Regions from separate parts of the Vibrio algicola genome, predicted to be linked through region 2. Evidence: predicted binding sites of a transcription regulator. Region 2 holds the regulator's gene; each other region holds the start of a gene.
The links. The regulator MetJ, encoded in region 2, represses methionine synthesis genes. The targets are predictions, from matches to a motif close to TTAGACNTNTANANGTCTAA.

Region 1 (6,285 bases), 210 kb from region 2:
TTACGCTGGCGCTGAGCACAACCATGTTGCTCAACAACCACAAGTACTAGACATCTAATCGAGGATTATCGAAATGGCAGAGAATCAATACTACGGCACTGGCCGTCGCAAAAGCTCAGCTGCTCGTGTTTTCATTAAACCAGGCAGCGGCAACATCGTAATCAACAAACGTGATCTAGACACCTACTTCGGTCGTCCAACTTCACGTATGGTTGTTAAACAACCTCTTGAACTAGTTGATATGGTTGAGAAACTTGACCTATACATCACTGTTAAAGGTGGTGGTATTTCTGGTCAAGCTGGTGCGATCCGTCACGGTATCACACGTGCTCTAATGGAATACGATGAAACTCTACGTCCTGCACTACGCGCAGCTGGCTACGTTACTCGCGACGCACGTTGCGTTGAACGTAAGAAAGTTGGTCTTCGTAAAGCACGTCGTAAACCACAATTCTCTAAGCGTTAATTTTCTCTACAGAGTTTTCTCTGTATTGCAAAATCAACGTCACCAGTTTTCTGGTGTGTGGTTTCAAAAGCTCGGCTTCGGTCGGGCTTTTTTGTGCCTGTAATATCTCCTTTTCTCAAGCGACCAAGGACGGAACAGCGTCTTTTCGACGTATTCAAATTGAGAAAATATTAAATGGAATTGGTATTATTCTTCTTATAACGGCCTTAAGTTTTCTGGCTTGTTCTCTTTGCTTTCCCTCCCATTTTTGCTTTCTTATTCCAGCTTAATCACGCTTTTGTGAGTTCACAAACAAATATGCTTCATAAATGTTACGAAAAAGTAGCTTACTCTTGTCTATAAGTCGCTATTTCTTTATCATTTAGCAAGATAGTGCATGCATTGACGTATACAAAATAAAAAAAATGCATGTTAATTACTTTAATTATAGAAATATTAAGAATACTAGGGATTTGGTATTTCTTTTGTATTTATTAAATGAATACAGTTTAAGTGGGAGAATGTTGGATGAGCAATGCGCCTATTAATAATGGCCGTCGGCGCTTTTTGACTGCCACAACAGCAGTTGTTGGTGGGATTGGAGCGGTGGCAGTAGCGGTGCCTTTTATTAAATCTTGGAACCCAAGTGAAAGAGCAAAAGCTGCTGGTGCCCCTGTCGAAGTGGATATCGGCAAACTAGAAGAAGGACAACTCGTTAGAGTAGAATGGCGAGGCAAACCTGTATGGGTAGTGCGCCGTTCTAAAGCAACGTTAGATGAATTGAATTCACTTAACGATAAACTGCGCGATCCAAGTTCGGAACAAGAACAGCAACCTGAATATGCGCATAACGCTTATCGCTCCATTAAACCTGAATATTTTGTTGCTGTTGGGATCTGTACTCACCTTGGTTGTTCACCCACTTATTTACCTGACTCTTTCAGTGAACAAGTCCAAGGCGTTTCATCTGGTTTCTTTTGCCCATGTCATGGCTCAAAATTTGATTTGGCCGGACGGGTATTCCAAGGCGTTCCAGCACCACTAAATTTAGTGGTGCCAGAGCATGGATACCTGACTGATACTCGCATCATTATTGGTGAAGCGGTTGATGCTGGCAACCAGAAAGGAGACGCTTAATGCAAGGTTTATTAGATTGGGTAGAAAAACGTCTACCTGTGATGGATGCGTATAAAAAGCATTTATCTGAATACCCTATGCCGAAGAACTTCAACTTTTGGTACATTTTTGGTTCTCTGGCGATGCTGGTGTTGGTTAATCAGATCTTAACTGGGATCTGGCTCACCATGAACTACGTACCTTCTGGCGAGGGAGCGTTCGCCTCGGTTGAATACATCATGCGTGATGTTGAATACGGTTGGTTACTGCGCTACATGCACTCCACTGGTGCGTCAGCATTCTTTGTTGTGGTTTATCTGCACATGTTCCGTGGCCTTATTTATGGTTCATACCAAAAACCGCGTGAGTTATTGTGGATCTTCGGTATGTTGATCTTCTTGGTCTTAATGGCCGAAGCTTTTATGGGCTACTTACTACCTTGGGGGCAAATGTCTTACTGGGGCGCGCAGGTTATCATCTCGCTATTTGGGGCGATCCCTGTGATTGGTGATGATCTTACTCTTTGGATCCGTGGTGATTATGTTATCTCTGGTGCAACCCTAAACCGTTTCTTTGCTCTGCATGTTATTGCACTGCCGATTGTGTTGTTGTTATTGGTGGTGTTACACGTTCTTGCATTGCATGAAGTGGGTTCGAATAACCCTGATGGTATTGATACTAAAATACCAAAAGGTCCGGATGATAAAGGTGATCACACCACCCAGTTCAAATTCCATAAACAATACACCTCTAAATATAATATTAGAGATTCGATCCCGTTCCATCCGTATGGCACGGTAAAAGATATGGTGGGTATCGCCGGCTTCTTTATCTTCTTTAGTTATGTGTTGTTCTTTAACCCAGAGATGGGCGGTTATTTCCTTGAACCACCTAACTTTGAAGCAGCGAATCCATTGAAAACACCAGAGCATATTGCACCAGTGTGGTACTTCACTCCGTTCTACGCCATTTTGCGTGCGGTACCCGATAAGCTATTAGGTGTGGCCGCGATGGGGGCATCAATATTGTTCTTATTCTTACTGCCATGGTTTGATCGTTGTAAAGTACGCTCGTTCCGTTACCGTAGTAAATGGCATCTGATCAATATTATTCAGTTCACTATTTGTTTTGTGGCACTTGGAATTCTGGGAACCTTACCGGCGACTGCTCTATATACACTATTGGCGCAGATAACCAGTTTAGGTTATTTCATGTTCTTCATTTTATTGTTTGTTTACAGTAAAAATGAAGCAACCAAACCATTACCAGAAAGGGTGACATTCAAATGAAAAAGTGGATTGTAGGGGCTTTTGCTCTAATTTTATCTGCCTTGTTACCATTATCGGTAATGGCAGCGGGTGGCAATGTTCATCTTGATAAAGCCAATAATGACTTAACCGATCAAGCTTCGTTGCAACGTGGTGCGCAAACCTTTATGAGTTACTGTTCGGGTTGTCACTCGACTCAGTACCAGCGTTATCAACGCGTGGCGACAGATTTAGGTATTCCTGAAGATTTAATGAAGGAAAACCTCATGTTTGATCCTAATGCAAAAATTGGCGATCTGATGACCAATTCGATCCCAGAAGATGCGGCTGCTAAATGGTTTGGTGCGCCGCCACCGGATCTCACTTTAGTGGCGCGAGTGCGTGGTGTTGATTGGTTATATACTTATTTACGCTCGTTTTACGCTGATCCTAATCGTCCATTTGGGGTGAATAATATCACCTTCCCTAATGTCGGGATGCCGCATGTGTTAGAAGGCTTGCAAGGGATCCCTGAGCCGGTTTATGCGACCCATACCGTTGATGGTAAAGAGCATAAAGTGGTTGAGTCTACCCGAGTGGATAAAATGGGCGAATTGACAACGAAAGAGTACGATCAAACGGTACGCGATTTAGTGAACTTTTTAGAGTACTCGGGCGATCCGGTTAAATTGGAGCGTCACGCACTGGGTTGGTGGGTTATGGCCTTTTTAGCCTTGTTTACTATTATTGTCATATTACTGAAGAAAGAGTACTGGCGTGATGTGCATTAATTAGCAGAGTACATTAACGAGTGTTCCGATGCGGTTGAGCAAAGTACTTAAGCTAACCCCATTGGATATTGTAAATTGTACGCGGAATAAAAATTCACCCGACCAGTCACAATTGTGCTAAAATCGGATGCTAATTTTTGTGTAATGGAGGCGTCGGCCTCCATTCCTTTTTATTTTATTACCAATTACTTTGATTGGTATTTACCTGCTGGAGGGCTTCTCAATGGCTGTAGCTGCCAATAAACGTTCTGTGATGACTCTATTTTCAAGTGCTTCAGATATGTATAGCCATCAGGTACGTATTGTTCTTGCTGAAAAAGGCGTGAGTGTTGAAGTTGAATTAGTAGAAGAAGATAACCTTCCTGCTGAGTTAATCGAACTGAATCCTTATAAGTCAGTACCAACTTTGGTTGACCGTGAACTTGCTTTGTACAACTCAAAAATCATCATGGAATATCTTGATGAGCGTTTTCCTCATCCACCATTGATGCCTGTTTACCCAGTTGCTCGTGGTAACAGTCGTTTGATGATGTACCGTATTGAACGTAATTGGTATTCTCAAGTAGAAAAAATCATTAATGGCACTGCGGAAGAAGCAGAAGCTGCACGTAATAAATTACGTAATGACCTACTGACTCTTGGCCCTGTGTTTGCTGAATACGAATACTTCATGAGTGAAGAGTTTAGCTTAATTGATTGCTACCTAGCTCCATTATTGTGGCGCTTACCTGTATTCGGTATCGAATTATCAGGCCCTGGTTCAAAAGAGCTGAAAATTTACATGAGCCGTGTATTTGAACGCGATTCATTCTTGGCTTCTCTAACAGAAGCAGAACGAGAAATGCGATTGGTTCGATAGTCATGGATATGGATAAGATGACGCCAAGACGTCCATATTTAGTTCGTGCTTTTTACGAATGGCTTTCTGATAACGAGTTAACGCCACATCTAGTGGTTGATGCCACTATGGTTGGTGTGCGTGTTCCGTTAGAATTTGTTGAAGATGGTCAAATCATTTTAAATGTTGCGCCGCGTGCGGTGGGCAATTTAGAAATGAGCAATGAAGCGATCACTTTTAGTGCTCGTTTCAGCGGTCGTCCTCATTCGGTGATTGTACCTATGTATGCGGTGCAAGCTATCTATGCCCGTGAAAATGGTGCCGGAACCATGTTTGAACCAGAAGATGGTTACGAACTTGAAGTCGAAAAAGCACAAGCGGCAGAAGAGCAACAATTGTCGTCTTTAAGTAGCGTTGATCCAGAGCCTGAGGTTAAGCCACAAACCACCCCTCAAGCCGAAGCAAATCAAGATGCTGCGCCGACAAAATCGAAAGGCCGTCCAAGCTTAACGATTGTAAAATAAACACTATCTGCCGTCTTAGTACGGTTGATTAGTTGAGAAAAAGAGCATCAATACTTGAAAAAGTATGATGCTCTTTTTTATTCGCGTAAATCAAGGCGAAATTACGGATAACTCGTACCTCGTTTCCGCAATGACGGAATTCCACCCAAAAACTGTCATTCCATACGCGAGTAACACGAGCAGATAGGGAATCTCGCTTTTGCTTTTAACCCTCGACATTCTTTTTGCGATTGCTATACTCATAGGTGTTTAGACGTCTAGATTGCTTATGGAGAGAGCGCAATGCCTATTAAGATCCCCGATCAACTGCCGGCTTCCGATATATTACGTCAGGAACGGATTTTCATCATGTCAGAATCGCGGGCGACCACTCAGATGATCCGCCCTTTAAAAGTATTGATACTTAATCTCATGCCAAAGAAAATTGAGACGGAAACTCAATTTCTACGTTTGCTTTCAAATAGCCCGCTACAAGTGGATATCGAATTACTTAGAATCGATGATCGTCCAAGTAAAAACACCCCAGAAGAGCATTTAAATAACTTTTATCGCCAATTTGATATGGTGAAGAATCGTAATTTCGATGGTTTGATTATTACTGGCGCGCCACTTGGTTTGGTGCAGTTTGAAGATGTGGCATATTGGGAGCATTTACAAACCGTGATGGAGTGGGCGAATAATCATGTCACTTCAAGTTTGTATGTTTGTTGGGCGGCGCAAGCTGGGCTCAAGTTGTTGTATGATTTACCAAAACGTACCCGCAAAGAAAAGCTTTCGGGTGTTTATCAGCATGACGTTATTAACGAGTTTCACCCAATAGTCAGAGGGTTTGATGATTCGTTTTTAGCGCCACATTCTCGATATGCTGACTTTTCGCCGGATTACTTAAGCGAACATACCGATCTTGATTTATTGGCAACGTCAGCCGATGCTGGCGTGTATTTGGCCTCAACCAAAGATAAGCGTCACGTATTTGTGACCGGTCACCCTGAATACGATGCACAAACATTGCATACCGAATACAGCCGCGATTTAGCCGAAGGCATGGATCCTGCTATTCCCTTGAATTATTACCCGAATGATAATCCAGATAACAAACCGATCGCGAGCTGGCGAAGTCACGGACACTTGTTGTTTGCCAACTGGTTAAACTACTGTGTCTACCAACAAACCCCATACGATTTAGAGCATTTCTCGTTAGATAAATTTACCCGAGATGATTAACCTAAACTCATAAGCTTGAGCTTCTGGCGAACAGTATTGATCGCGGAAAAATGGTCATAAAAAAAAAGCAGCTGATTAAAGCTGCTTTTTTAGATCTTCA
Region 2 (6,285 bases):
TTACTTCTACCGGCACATTAAAGCGGCGTTTAAAGCGCTGAATCGTTTGTGGGGTTAAGCCAATTTCAGGCACCAGAATCAATGCTTGCTGACCTTTATCGAGTACCGGTTTTAGCAAGTTTAAATATACTTCGGTTTTCCCCGAACCTGTCACCCCATCCAATAAGTAACAGCCAAAGCCAGATACATTATTAACGGTGGCAATTGCGATCGCTTGCTCTTCATTCAGTTTAGGTTTGAGGTCGCTATTCTCGATGTCTTTGGGCCAACGAGAGGTCACAGGTTGAGAATGGCTCACACTGATCCAACCTTTATCTTGCAGCGTTTTTAAGGTGTTACTACTGACCCCTTCTTCTATCATCAGTGGATGAGGCACGGGGCCATTTTCCACTAATCGCATCGCTTGAGCTTGTAGATGAGCACGACCGAACCCTGCCGCGAATTGATCTTTACCTGAGTCGGTAATATGCCATTGTTTCATGCTGGCAAAACTGGCGGCTTTGCCTTTGCGCAGTAGTGAAGGCAAGGCAAGAGAGAATGTATCGCCAAGCGGATATTGGTAAAATTGACTGCACCAGATCAATAGCTGATATAAAGGCGTCGGCCATACTGGTTGTTGGTCTAAACAGGCTTTGATGGGCTTGAGTTGTTCGACTGGTAAATCAGACGTATCGACCAAAGCGGTCACGATGCCGGTTAAGGTTTGGCGGCCAAAAGGTACCGACACTCGTCCGCCTACCACCGGATATAAATAATTCGGGATCTGGTAATCAAAACATTTGTCCAACGGGACAGGCAAAGCGACTTGGGCGATAGTGGGGCGCATAAGTGATGAATTTCCGTGGCAACAGAATACGGCGAATGAGGCTCTATAATAAAGCAAGCCCATTGCAATTTCGAGCACCTATACACGTTTATACTAGAAGCTTCAGTCTTATTTTATATAAACAACAATAGACTGCGTTTACTCACCCTAATCACATAGTTGACCTGCCTATTTATAAAAGATGGCTCATAGGGCTTCGTGCACTTGTCGCCTAACTGTAACTCCAATTATTTAGTGTCTATGTTCGAGGGTCATATAAGGTAATGAAATTGGCCTCGAACAATAAATGCTGAAAAACAGAGCAAATTCCTTGATCGATGGGCTGTGATTCATTATTATACTGCGCCTCGAACGATGTAGATTTCTGCATCATTTTTAACACCACGTATGGTGTCTGGCATCCTTTGTTTATCTCTTTTTATAAAGAGTGAGATAAAAGGAAAGAACCAGATAGCGATACGGACCAATATTAAGGTTTGTCCTATGAAAACTGGAATCCACCCAGAATACAAAACAGTTGCTGCAACTTGTTCTTGCGGTAACGCTTTCGAATTCAGCTCAACTCTAGCTAAAGACAGCATCCACTTAGACGTATGTGACAAATGTCACCCGTTCTACACTGGTAAGCAACGTATCGTTGATACTGGCGGCCGTGTTGATCGCTTCAACAAGCGTTTTGGTGCTCTTAGCAGCAAATAATCTCAGCCTAAAATTTTTAGACTCAGAGACAAATTTCAAAGGGATGCATGCAAATGCATCTCTTTTTTCTTGTCTAAAATAAAATAGCGACAGTAGATCCCGACCGTGCAATCCATTATTATCGCCATTCCTGCCTCATCTTCTTAGGAACACCTAAATTATGTCCGATACTCAAAAGACCAAAGATTTCCGCCAACAAGCTTTGGATTATCATGCCCAACCGATCGCCGGTAAAATTGCTATTGCGCTGACGAAACCTGCCGATTCGGCGGAAGATCTTGCTTTAGCCTATAGCCCAGGCGTGGCAGAGCCGGTGCGCGAAATTGCGCTGAACCCTGATAATGCTTACAAATATACCGGTAAAGGTAATATGGTTGCTGTGATCTCAAATGGTACCGCGATCTTAGGTTTAGGTAATTTAGGTCCATTGGCGTCAAAGCCAGTGATGGAAGGTAAATCTTTATTGTTCAAACGCTTTGCTGGTTTAGATTCGATCGATATTGAAGTAAAACACCGCACCATCGAAGAATTTATCGACACCGTAGCGAACATTGCTGACACCTTTGGTGGTATCAACTTAGAAGATATCAAAGCACCAGATTGCTTTGAAATTGAACGTCAATTGATTGAGCGTTGTGATATTCCAGTATTCCATGATGACCAGCACGGTACTGCGATTGTCACCGCTGCCGGCATGTTGAATGCGATTGAACTGCAAGGTAAGAAACTGCACGAGTGTAAAATTGTTTGTTTAGGCGCGGGCGCAGCGGCAGTCGCTTGTATGGAACTATTGATCAAATGTGGCGCATTGCGCGAAAAAATCTACATGCTTGACCGTAAAGGTGTGATCCATACACGTCGTGACGATCTTAATGAATACAAGCAATTGTTCGCCAATAACACCGACATGCGCACCCTTGAAGATGTGATTACAGGGGCAGATTTATTCTTAGGGGTATCAGGTCCAAACTTACTGCCACCTGAAGCTTTGGCATTAATGGCAGACAAACCGGTGGTATTTGCTTGTTCAAACCCAGATCCTGAAATCAAACCAGAAATTGCTGCCAAAGTACGTAATGATTTGATCATGGGGACCGGACGCAGTGATTACCCAAACCAAGTTAACAACGTGATTTGTTTCCCATTCATTTTCCGTGGTGCGTTGGACGTTCGTGCCAGTGAAATTAACACTGAAATGAAATTGGCTGCGGTAGAGGCGATTCGTCAGTTGGCTAAAGAAGAAGTGCCAGCGGAAGTGTTAGCTGCTGCAGGGGTTGAATCATTAAGCTTTGGCTCGGAGTACATTATTCCAAAACCAATGGATCCACGTTTATTACCACGCGTTGCTGGCGCTGTCGCTCGCGCGGCGGTGAAGTCTGGTGTGGCGCGTATTGCGTTACCTGAGCAGTACAAATAAATTTTAATACCAATTCCATTTTATATTTGATCAATTTGAATACGCCGAAAAGACGCTGATCCGTCCTTGATCGCTTAAGACAAGGCACCCATGGCTTTTGATACTTTTCTCTGTACTCAATTTTGAATGATCATTAAATTTATGGAATTGGTATAAGTCCTTTCTAATTGAAGAAAGTTGAACAAAAAAAGCCCGATCAAATCTAATTTGATCGGGCTTTTTTTGTTCGTTTCTAGGGGCTGTTGATCTTTCGTGATTAAATTTTGTTCGAGATAAAAGCCTTTTAATCGAGGCAAGTCGATTGAAGCCTAGTTATTCTAAGTAAATGAGACTTAACGAAGAGTAAAAGGCTTTTAGCCGAACCCTTCGGGCTGCGTTTGTTGGTCTTTTCTACTTCGTCATCGGCTTTTCGTGTAGCCAGCTACACCACAAAGCCTCTTCCTTGTATAAAAACCCAACAATTCGCAGCAAAAACAACCACGAAAGATTAACAGCCCCTAGTCATCAATTTTTAGTGATTAATGACTAAAATGAGAATCGGTTGTTAATCATCAAAAGCTTCGAATTCGATGCCCATTTCGGTCATCAGTTTTTTCACTTCTGCTGGCAGATCATCAGGGCGATCTTTTCGTAAGTCTTCATCGGTTGGCAGAGGCTGACCGGTATAAGCATGCAAAAATGCTTCACACAACAATTCACTATTAGTGGCATGGCGCAGGTTATTGACTTGGCGACGAGTTCTCTCATCTGTCAGTATTTTTAATACTTTGAGCGGAATAGAAACTGTGATTTTTTTAACTTGTTCACTTTTTTTCCCATGTTCCGCATACGGGCTAATGTAGTCACCATTCCAATCGGCCATCATGTACCTTCGCTGTTTATTGTTGTTATATCAATCAAGGTAAATATCTGATCATCTCATTACTTTGATTGGTATTATTAATTGTCAGGGTGCGATTCTAGCGGCATTGACTGCCACAAGTAAAGACGTTTAGACGTCCAGAAGTGTTGACGTCTTGATTTGGTAGCGATAAAGTAGCAGAAAAGAACGAGAGAAAGCACAATACTGCCTAAAAAAACGGTAAGATTGAATTTCTGTCAAACAATTGATTCGTGATTGCGGTTTTAACTCTTTAAATCAATCTATTTTCAAAGAAAACAAAGCGCAAATGGAAAAGGAAGACACCATGAGTTCAAGAAAGCCTGCTACTGTTGCTGTGCGTACCGGTATTGAATCGGATTCTCAATATCACGCGGTCGTGCCACCGATTTATCTTTCTACCAACTACGGCTTTCCTGCCTTTGGTGAAGTGCCGCAATACGACTATACCCGCTCGGGCAACCCTAACCGCGGACTACTTGAACAAGCATTGTCAGAATTAGAGTCAGGTGCAGGCGCGGTGATCACCAATTGTGGTACTTCGGCTCTAAATTTATGGGTGTCGGCTTTCTTAAGCCCTGATGATTTAATTATTGCGCCGCATGATTGTTACGGTGGTACTTATCGTTTATTTAATACGCGCGCGCAAAAAGGTGACTTTAAAGTTCAGTTTGTCGATCAATCCAATCAAGCTGAATTTGATGCAGCCATCGCCAAAAAGCCTAAGCTGATTTTACTTGAAACTCCATCTAACCCTTTGGTTCGCGTGGTCGATATCGCGTTAGCCTGTCAAAAAGCCAAGCAAGTCGGTGCATTAGTGGCCGTTGATAACACCTTTATGACACCGGTGTACCAAAAGCCGATTACATTAGGCGCAGATTTTGTGGTGCATTCCACCACCAAATACATTAACGGTCATTCTGATGTGATTGGCGGCGTGATCATTGCAAAAGATCCTGACCATGTCGAAACGCTTTCATGGTGGGGCAACTGCATTGGTGCCACAGGGACGCCGTTTGATAGTTATATGACCTTGCGTGGTTTAAGAACGCTTCCAGCACGGATGCGAGTCCATGAAGAAAGCGCCCAAGCATTATTAGCATTTTTACAAACCCAAGCATTAGTAGGCACTGTTTATCACCCAAGCTTGCCACAACATCCGGGCCATGAGATCGCCAAAGCACAACAAACTGGTTTTGGTTCTATGCTTAGCTTTGAACTGAACGGCAGTATGGAACAATTGAAGGTTTTTGTTGGTCAGCTCCAATTATTCTCGTTAGCGGAATCGCTAGGGGGAGTGGAAAGTCTAATTTGTCATCCTGCTTCGATGACACATCGCGCCATGTCAGATGAAGCGCAACAACAAGCAGGTATTGCACAAACCTTGCTCCGTGTATCGGTCGGCTTAGAAGATAGCCAAGACTTGATCACCGATTTAGAGCAAGCATTTAAAAAAGCACAAGAGGTAGCGTAAATGAGCACGGCTCGTCAATTACACAAATTTGGAGGCAGCAGTTTAGCTAATCCCGAATGTTATAAACGCGTGGCAAATATTTTGCGCGAATACTCCAATCAATCGGATTTAATTGTTGTATCAGCGGCGGGCAGTACCACCAATCGATTGATTGATTGGTTAGCAGCATTGGAAAAAGATGGTCGAATTGCCCACGAAATTCTACAACAGTTACGTCAATTTCAAGTGGATCTGGTTGAGTCATTATTACCGGCAGAAGCCGCACAACCGTTATTGGATTTATTGCATCATGAGTTCTTAGAATTAAGTGAGATCACCGCGCCAGTTAATGTTGTTGAGCGCTGTGATGCTCTCGGTCATGGTGAGGTGTGGTCTTCGCGTCTATTAAGTGCCTTGCTATGTCATTTAGATATGGAAGCGGTGCAATTGGATTCTCGTCGCTTCTTACGCGCAGAACGTGGTGCTCAACCAGAAGTCGATCGCGCTCGCTCGTTACCTTTGCTTAAAGAGCGCCTAGCGCAGCACGGAAAAATTCGTATCGTGATCACCGGCTTTATGGCGCGTAACGATGCGGGTGAAACTGTGTTATTAGGGCGTAATGGTTCCGATTATTCAGCCACTGTGATTGGCGTACTAGCCGAAGTGACACGCGTGACCATTTGGAGTGATGTCGCAGGTGTGTTTAGCGCCGACCCGCGTAAAGTCTCTGATGCGTGTTTATTGCCTTTGCTGCGTCTAGATGAAGCCAGTGAGCTTGCTCGTCTTGCTGCGCCAGTACTGCATAGCCGAACACTGCAACCGGTAGCACAAAGCGCGATGGATTTAAGCCTGCGTTGCAGTTACCAACCAGAATGTGGCTCAACTCGAATTGAGCGTGTATTAGCTTCTGGTCGTGGTGCCAAAATTATCACTTCGATTGAAGAAGTATTAATGGTGCAAATTCATTTTGGCGCAGGACATGATTTTGAACGTTTGCAGTTAGATGTGAT
Region 3 (6,285 bases), 220 kb from region 2:
TCGACTGGCTAGCATGGCAGAAGCGGCCTCTTTTCAAACCAGTGATAAATTAACCGATCATATTGTGGCGTGTGGCGAGTTAATGTCTACTCATATTCTGACTCAATTAATGGTTGAGCGCGGTATTGATGCGGTTCGTTTTGATATTCGTGAGATCCTGCGCACCAATTCTGAACATGGTAAAGCCGAGCCTATTATCAGTGAAATATCGCAACTTGCAGAACAACATTTAGTCCCACTATGTCAAAAGCAGCTGGTGATCACTCAAGGCTTTATTGGCAGTGACAGCGAAGGCAATACCACCACACTAGGACGTGGCGGCAGTGATTACAGCGCCGCATTAATTGCTGAAGCGGTTAAAGCGGAAGGGCTAGAGATCTGGACCGACGTACCTGGCATTTACACTACCGATCCTCGTATTGCCCCCAAAGCGGCTCCTATTGCTGAAATCAGCTTTAGTGAAGCGTCGGAAATGGCCAATTTTGGCGCGAAAATTTTACACCCTTCGACCTTATTACCTGCATTGCGCCATCAAATCCCAGTCTTTGTCGGATCGTCTCGTCAACCTGAAAATGGTGGCACTTGGATCCGTCAAAAAGTCGAGAGCGCCCCGTTGTTTAGAGCATTAACTTTGCGCGGCAATCAAACCATGGTAACGCTACGCTGCCCAGAAATGTACCAAGCGTATGGCTTTTTAGCGCAAGTGTTTGCCATTTTAGCCAAGTACCAAATCTCGGTCGACTTAATTACCACCTCTGAAGTCAGTGTCTCTTTAACATTAGATCAAACCAATACTTCTGGCGGTGCACCGCAGTTGCCGATTGAAGCACGTGCAGAACTAGAACAACTGTGTACGGTTGAAGTCGAGCATAATTTAAGCTTGGTCGCCTTAATTGGTAATAAAATGAGCGGCAAAAAAGGATATGCTAAGCAAGTCTTTAGCGCACTCGAAGAGTTTAATATCCGTATGATTTGTTATGGCGCTAGCCCGCATAATTTATGCTTTTTAGTCAGCGAAGATGAATCCAAACAAGCCATACAAGTTTTGCATCACGCCTTGTTTGAATAAGTGATATGTTCGTATTCCATCTGTCACGAATACAAACCGTGAGGTGATCTAAAACGATCACCTCATACGCGAGTAGCACGAGCTGATAGGGAATCTCGCTTTCATCCTTACTGATAGGGTTAAAAAGCGAGATCACGGATAACTCGTGCCTCGTTTGCTCAATGACGATACTTCTTATATAAAAAGAGCGCATCCATCAGGATCCGCTCTTTTTTTATACTCAGTGACAGGCCTTGGCTTTAACTCAAGTTAGGCCCTAACCATTTTTCCATCTCCACTTCATCCCAGCCTTTACGCCTAGCATATTCTTCGGCTTGATCTTGTTGGATCTGCGCAATAGCAAAATAACGAGAATCTGGATGAGAGAAATACCAACCGGAAACCGACGCTCCAGGCCACATCGCATAACTGGTGGTCAGCGACATACCAATGCTTTCTTCTACCTTTAGGATCTCCCATAGGCTGCCTTTTTCGGTATGCTCAGGACAAGCAGGATAGCCAGGCGCTGGGCGAGTACCTTGGTATTTCTCACGAATAAGATCGTTATTGGTGAGGTTTTCATCGGCAGCATAACCCCAGATTTCCTTACGCACTTTCTCGTGCATATATTCTGCAAATGCTTCGGCTAATCGATCCGCTACTGCTTGGATCATGATCGCGTTGTAATCATCGCCTGCCGCTTTATAAGCATCGGCTAAATCACGTTCGCCAATTCCGCCAGTGACCGCAAACCCACCAATCCAATCCGCTTTACCGCTGTCTTTAGGTGCAATGTAATCGGATAAACAGTAGTTAGGTCCTTTCGGTTTATCGGTTTGTTGGCGCAAGTTATGCAGCACTTTAATGACTTCGGTGCGCGACTCATCGGCGTACACTTCAATATCATCCCCCACGCTATTGGCAGGGAACATCGAACAAATACCGCTGGCTTTTAAAATGCCGTCTTTTTCTACCCTCTCAAGCAAACCAATCGCATCATCAAAAATACGTTTCGCTTCTTCGCCCACTTCTTCATGCTCAAAAATCGCAGGGTATTTGCCCATTAATCCCCAAGTCAGGAAGAAAGGGGTCCAATCGATATAATTACGCAAAACCGATACATCAATATGTTCAAACACATGGACACCAGTTTGCATAGGTGCAGGCGGAGTATAAGTTTGCCAATCAATATCAACCTTATTGGCGCGCGCCGCTTCTAATGTGATCGGCTTGGTTTTAGGCCGTTTGCGCGCGTGTTGATCACGAGTACGATCATAATCAAGACTAAGCTTTTCGATAAATGCCGGACGTAAACTGTCAGACAGTAATGCCGAACACACCCCAACCGCGCGTGAAGCATTATTCACATACACCACTGGCTGATTATAATTTTGTTCAATTTTAACCGCAGTATGTGCTTTTGAAGTGGTCGCTCCGCCAATTAACAATGGAATATCAAACCCTTGGCGCTCCATTTCTTTGGCGACATACACCATTTCATCCAGTGATGGCGTGATCAGCCCCGATAGACCGATGATATCGACGTTCTCTTCGCGTGCGACTTTAAAGATAGTTTCACAAGGCACCATTACGCCCAAATCAATGATTTCATAGTTATTACATTGCAGCACCACGCCAACAATGTTTTTACCAATATCGTGCACATCGCCTTTTACGGTGGCCAACAAAATCTTACCATTCGAGCGCTGACCTTCATCTTTTAAGGCATTGATAAAAGGTTCAAGGTAGGCTACAGCTTGCTTCATCACTCGAGCCGACTTCACCACTTGCGGCAAGAACATTTTACCTTCACCGAATAAATCCCCCACCACGTTCATGCCGTCCATTAATGGACCTTCAATCACATCAATCGGCTTATCCAGCTTTAAACGCGCTTCTTCGGTATCATCGATAATAAATTCGGTAATGCCTTTGACTAATGAGTGTTCAATTCGTTTTTCCACTTCCCAAGTACGCCAGATCAAAGCATTTGGATCTTCGACTTTACCCACTCCGTTCGAGCGATACTCTTCGGCTAATTCGAGTAGATTTTCAGTGGCATCTGAATGACGGTTAAGCACCACATCTTCAACCGCTTCACGCAATTTTTCTGGGATGTTGTCATAAATTTCAAGCTGACCGGCATTCACAATCCCCATATCCATACCGCGCTTAAAACAGTGATAGAGGAATACCGCATGGATCGCTTCACGTACATAGTTATTGCCGCGGAATGAAAATGATACGTTCGACACCCCGCCAGAAATCATGGCATAAGGCAGTGTTTTTTTGATTTCATCGACGGCTTCAATAAAATCGACCGCGTAGTTATTATGCTCATCAATACCGGTGGCAATGGCAAAAATATTGGGATCAAAAATAATATCTTCCGGCGGAAAACCAATTTCATCCACCAGAATATGATAAGCCTTAGTACAAATTTCAACTTTACGTTCGCGGGTATCGGCTTGGCCTTGTTCATCAAACGCCATCACGATCACCGCTGCACCATAGCGACGGATCAATTTCGCTTGCTCGATAAACTTATCCACTCCTTCTTTCATCGAAATGGAGTTAACAATGCCCTTACCTTGAATGCATTTTAAGCCCGCTTCAATCACTTCCCATTTTGAAGAATCGACCATAATCGGCACTTTGGAAATTTCTGGTTCTGAAGCACACAACTTTAAAAAGCGCTCCATACAAGCTTCGGCATCCAACATGCCTTCATCCATGTTGATATCAATAATCTGCGCGCCATTGGCCACTTGTTCACGAGCAACATCCAATGCTTCATCGTACTGCTCATCGACAATTAAGCGTTTAAATTTGGCCGAACCGGTGACATTGGTTCTCTCGCCCACATTAACAAATAAGGAATCTTTATCGATGGTGACCGGCTCTAAACCTGATAAACGGCAAGCTTTAGGGATATCGGGTAACTGACGAGGTTTAATGCCTTCTACCACCCGCGCCATTTGGCGAATATGCTCAGGTGTGGTACCACAACAACCACCGACAAAATTGAGAAAACCACTTTCTGCCCACTCTTGAATATGACGCGCCATTTCACGCGGTTCCAGATCATACTCACCAAATGCATTCGGTAAACCGGCATTAGGGTGAGCAGAAACAAAGGTCTCAGACACTCGCGAAAGCTCCGCCACATACTGGCGTAATTCATCCGGACCAAGAGCGCAGTTCAAACCAAATGAAATCGGCTGAATATGACGCATGGCATTATAAAAAGCTTCAGTGGTTTGACCTGAAAGCGTACGGCCCGAGGCATCAGTGATAGTCCCTGAAATCATCACTGGCAATTTATAGCCTAGCTGGTCAAACACCGCGCTAACCGCAAAGGCACACGCTTTGGCATTAAGGGTATCGAAGATGGTTTCGATCATGATCAGATCGGCGCCGCCTTCAATCATGGCTTTAGTAGATTCGGAGTAAGCAGTCACTAACTCATCAAAGCTAACATTACGAAAGCCTGGATCGTTAACATCAGGAGAAATAGAGCACGTACGGTTAGTCGGACCTAGCACCCCTGCCACAAAACGAGGCTTATCTGGCGTTTTTTCCGTCCATTCATCGGCAGCTTCACGGGCAAGTTTGGCGGCGGCAAAGTTAATCTCGGCGCTCAGGCTTTCCATGTCGTAATCGGCCATCGCAATGGTGGTCGAGTTAAAGGTATTGGTTTCAAGGATATCAGCGCCAGCGGCCAAATAATCACAATGGATTTGTTTAATCAGTTGGGGCTGAGTTAGCACCAATAAGTCATTGTTACCTTTTAAGTCACTATGCCAAGCGGCAAAGCGTTCACCACGGTAATCTTGCTCTTCGAGCTTATGCGATTGGATCATGGTACCCATACCACCATCTATCAATAAGATGCGTTGGGTTAATAGTTTTTCTAACACTACTTGAGTGTTGATCCGTTGATTTAAAGTGCTTCCCATCACAATACAACCTCTTCCTTAATCGTTTTAATCCATCCTATCATAGAAATCTAGACGTCTAAAATAAGTTTTCGTTATGGTTAATTCATCGTTTTTTTATTCTTTTTTAATCTAACCATTAATAGTCGACAAATTTCAGTTGACCTTTGTTATAATCAGCTGGAAAATTACGCAAATTACAATTTGTTACACACAGCCAAGGTTGGTCCATGTCAGTATACAATATACTCTGCTTTCTATCGTTTGCCGCGATGGTTATTGCTTTAATTAACAGTAAGTTCGGTCGCATGCAGACCACCATAGCCATTACCGCAGGAGCGATGATTTTATCATTATTTATTCTCATTGCGGGTCATAGCGGCTGGTTCAATTTATTGCATATTGCCTCACACACCATGGCGCAAATCAATTTTGAAGACTTTTTACTACAAGGGATACTGGGATTTTTGCTTTTTGCGGGTGGCTTAGGAATTAAATTACCGCACTTTGCTGATCAAAAATGGGAAATCACCATTTTAGCATTGGGTTCGACGCTTTTTTCTACCTTCTTTATTGGCTTTGCATTATACGAGATCTGCCAATTCATTCATCTCGATCTTGATTTGGTTTTCTGTTTATTATTTGGTGCGCTGATTTCACCCACCGATCCTATTGCGGTATTAGCGATCGTTAAAAAACTGAAAGCCCCACAACGGGTGTCAACTCAAGTGGAAGGCGAATCATTATTTAATGATGGCTTTGGCTTGGTTATTTTCGTCACCATCTTTACTGTGGCATTTAGTGGTAATGAACCAAGCGTTAGTGGCGTCGTCAGTTTATTCCTGCAAGAAGCGGTCGGCGGTATTGCTTATGGTCTAGTGCTTGGTTTGGTGTTCCATTATCTTATTAGCTCCACCAACGATCACTCGATGGAATTACTCTTAACCATTTGTATTCCAACCGCCGGTTATGCCTTTGCCGAAGTCTTGGAAGTATCTGGTCCATTGGCCATGGTAGTATCAAGTATCATGATTGGTAACTGGACACGTTATGTTGGGTTCTCAAAAGAGAGTACCGAGCATATGGATCATTTCTGGGAACTCGTGGATGAATTCCTCAATGGCATATTATTCTTGCTGATCGGTATGTCTTTATTATTATTTGAATTCCATATTCAAGATTTAATCATGATCTCAATCGCGATCCCATTAGTATTGTTGGCCCGTTTTTTAAGTGTCTGGATCCCATTCCAAGGCTTTAAACGCTTCCGCAAATATAACCCTTGGACGGTACCAATTT

Region 1: a site for MetJ is predicted at 5,211-5,230, ahead of metA (homoserine O-acetyltransferase MetA). Genes of this name have one in related genera too.
Region 3: a site for MetJ is predicted at 5,050-5,069, ahead of metH (methionine synthase). Genes of this name have one in related genera too.

The regions. Positions count from the first base shown of each region.
Region 1 is NZ_CP045699.1:427,305-433,589, forward strand. It holds gene rplM (50S ribosomal protein L13) at 1-58, shown strand, start outside; gene rpsI (30S ribosomal protein S9) at 74-466, shown strand; gene petA (ubiquinol-cytochrome c reductase iron-sulfur subunit) at 974-1,582, shown strand; gene GFB47_RS01880 (cytochrome b) at 1,582-2,850, shown strand; gene GFB47_RS01885 (cytochrome c1) at 2,847-3,599, shown strand; gene sspA (stringent starvation protein SspA) at 3,823-4,458, shown strand; gene sspB (ClpXP protease specificity-enhancing factor) at 4,461-4,961, shown strand; gene metA (homoserine O-acetyltransferase MetA) at 5,244-6,185, shown strand.
Region 2 is NZ_CP045699.1:217,165-223,449, forward strand. It holds gene priA (primosomal protein N') at 1-826, opposite strand, end outside; gene rpmE (50S ribosomal protein L31) at 1,310-1,525, shown strand; gene GFB47_RS01000 (malic enzyme-like NAD(P)-binding protein) at 1,686-2,942, shown strand; gene metJ (met regulon transcriptional regulator MetJ) at 3,487-3,804, opposite strand; gene GFB47_RS01010 (O-succinylhomoserine (thiol)-lyase) at 4,130-5,296, shown strand; gene GFB47_RS01015 (bifunctional aspartate kinase/homoserine dehydrogenase II) at 5,297-6,285, shown strand, end outside.
Region 3 is NZ_CP045699.1:433,857-440,141, reverse strand. It holds gene lysC (lysine-sensitive aspartokinase 3) at 1-1,069, shown strand, start outside; gene metH (methionine synthase) at 1,309-5,007, opposite strand; gene GFB47_RS01905 (cation:proton antiporter) at 5,217-6,285, shown strand, end outside.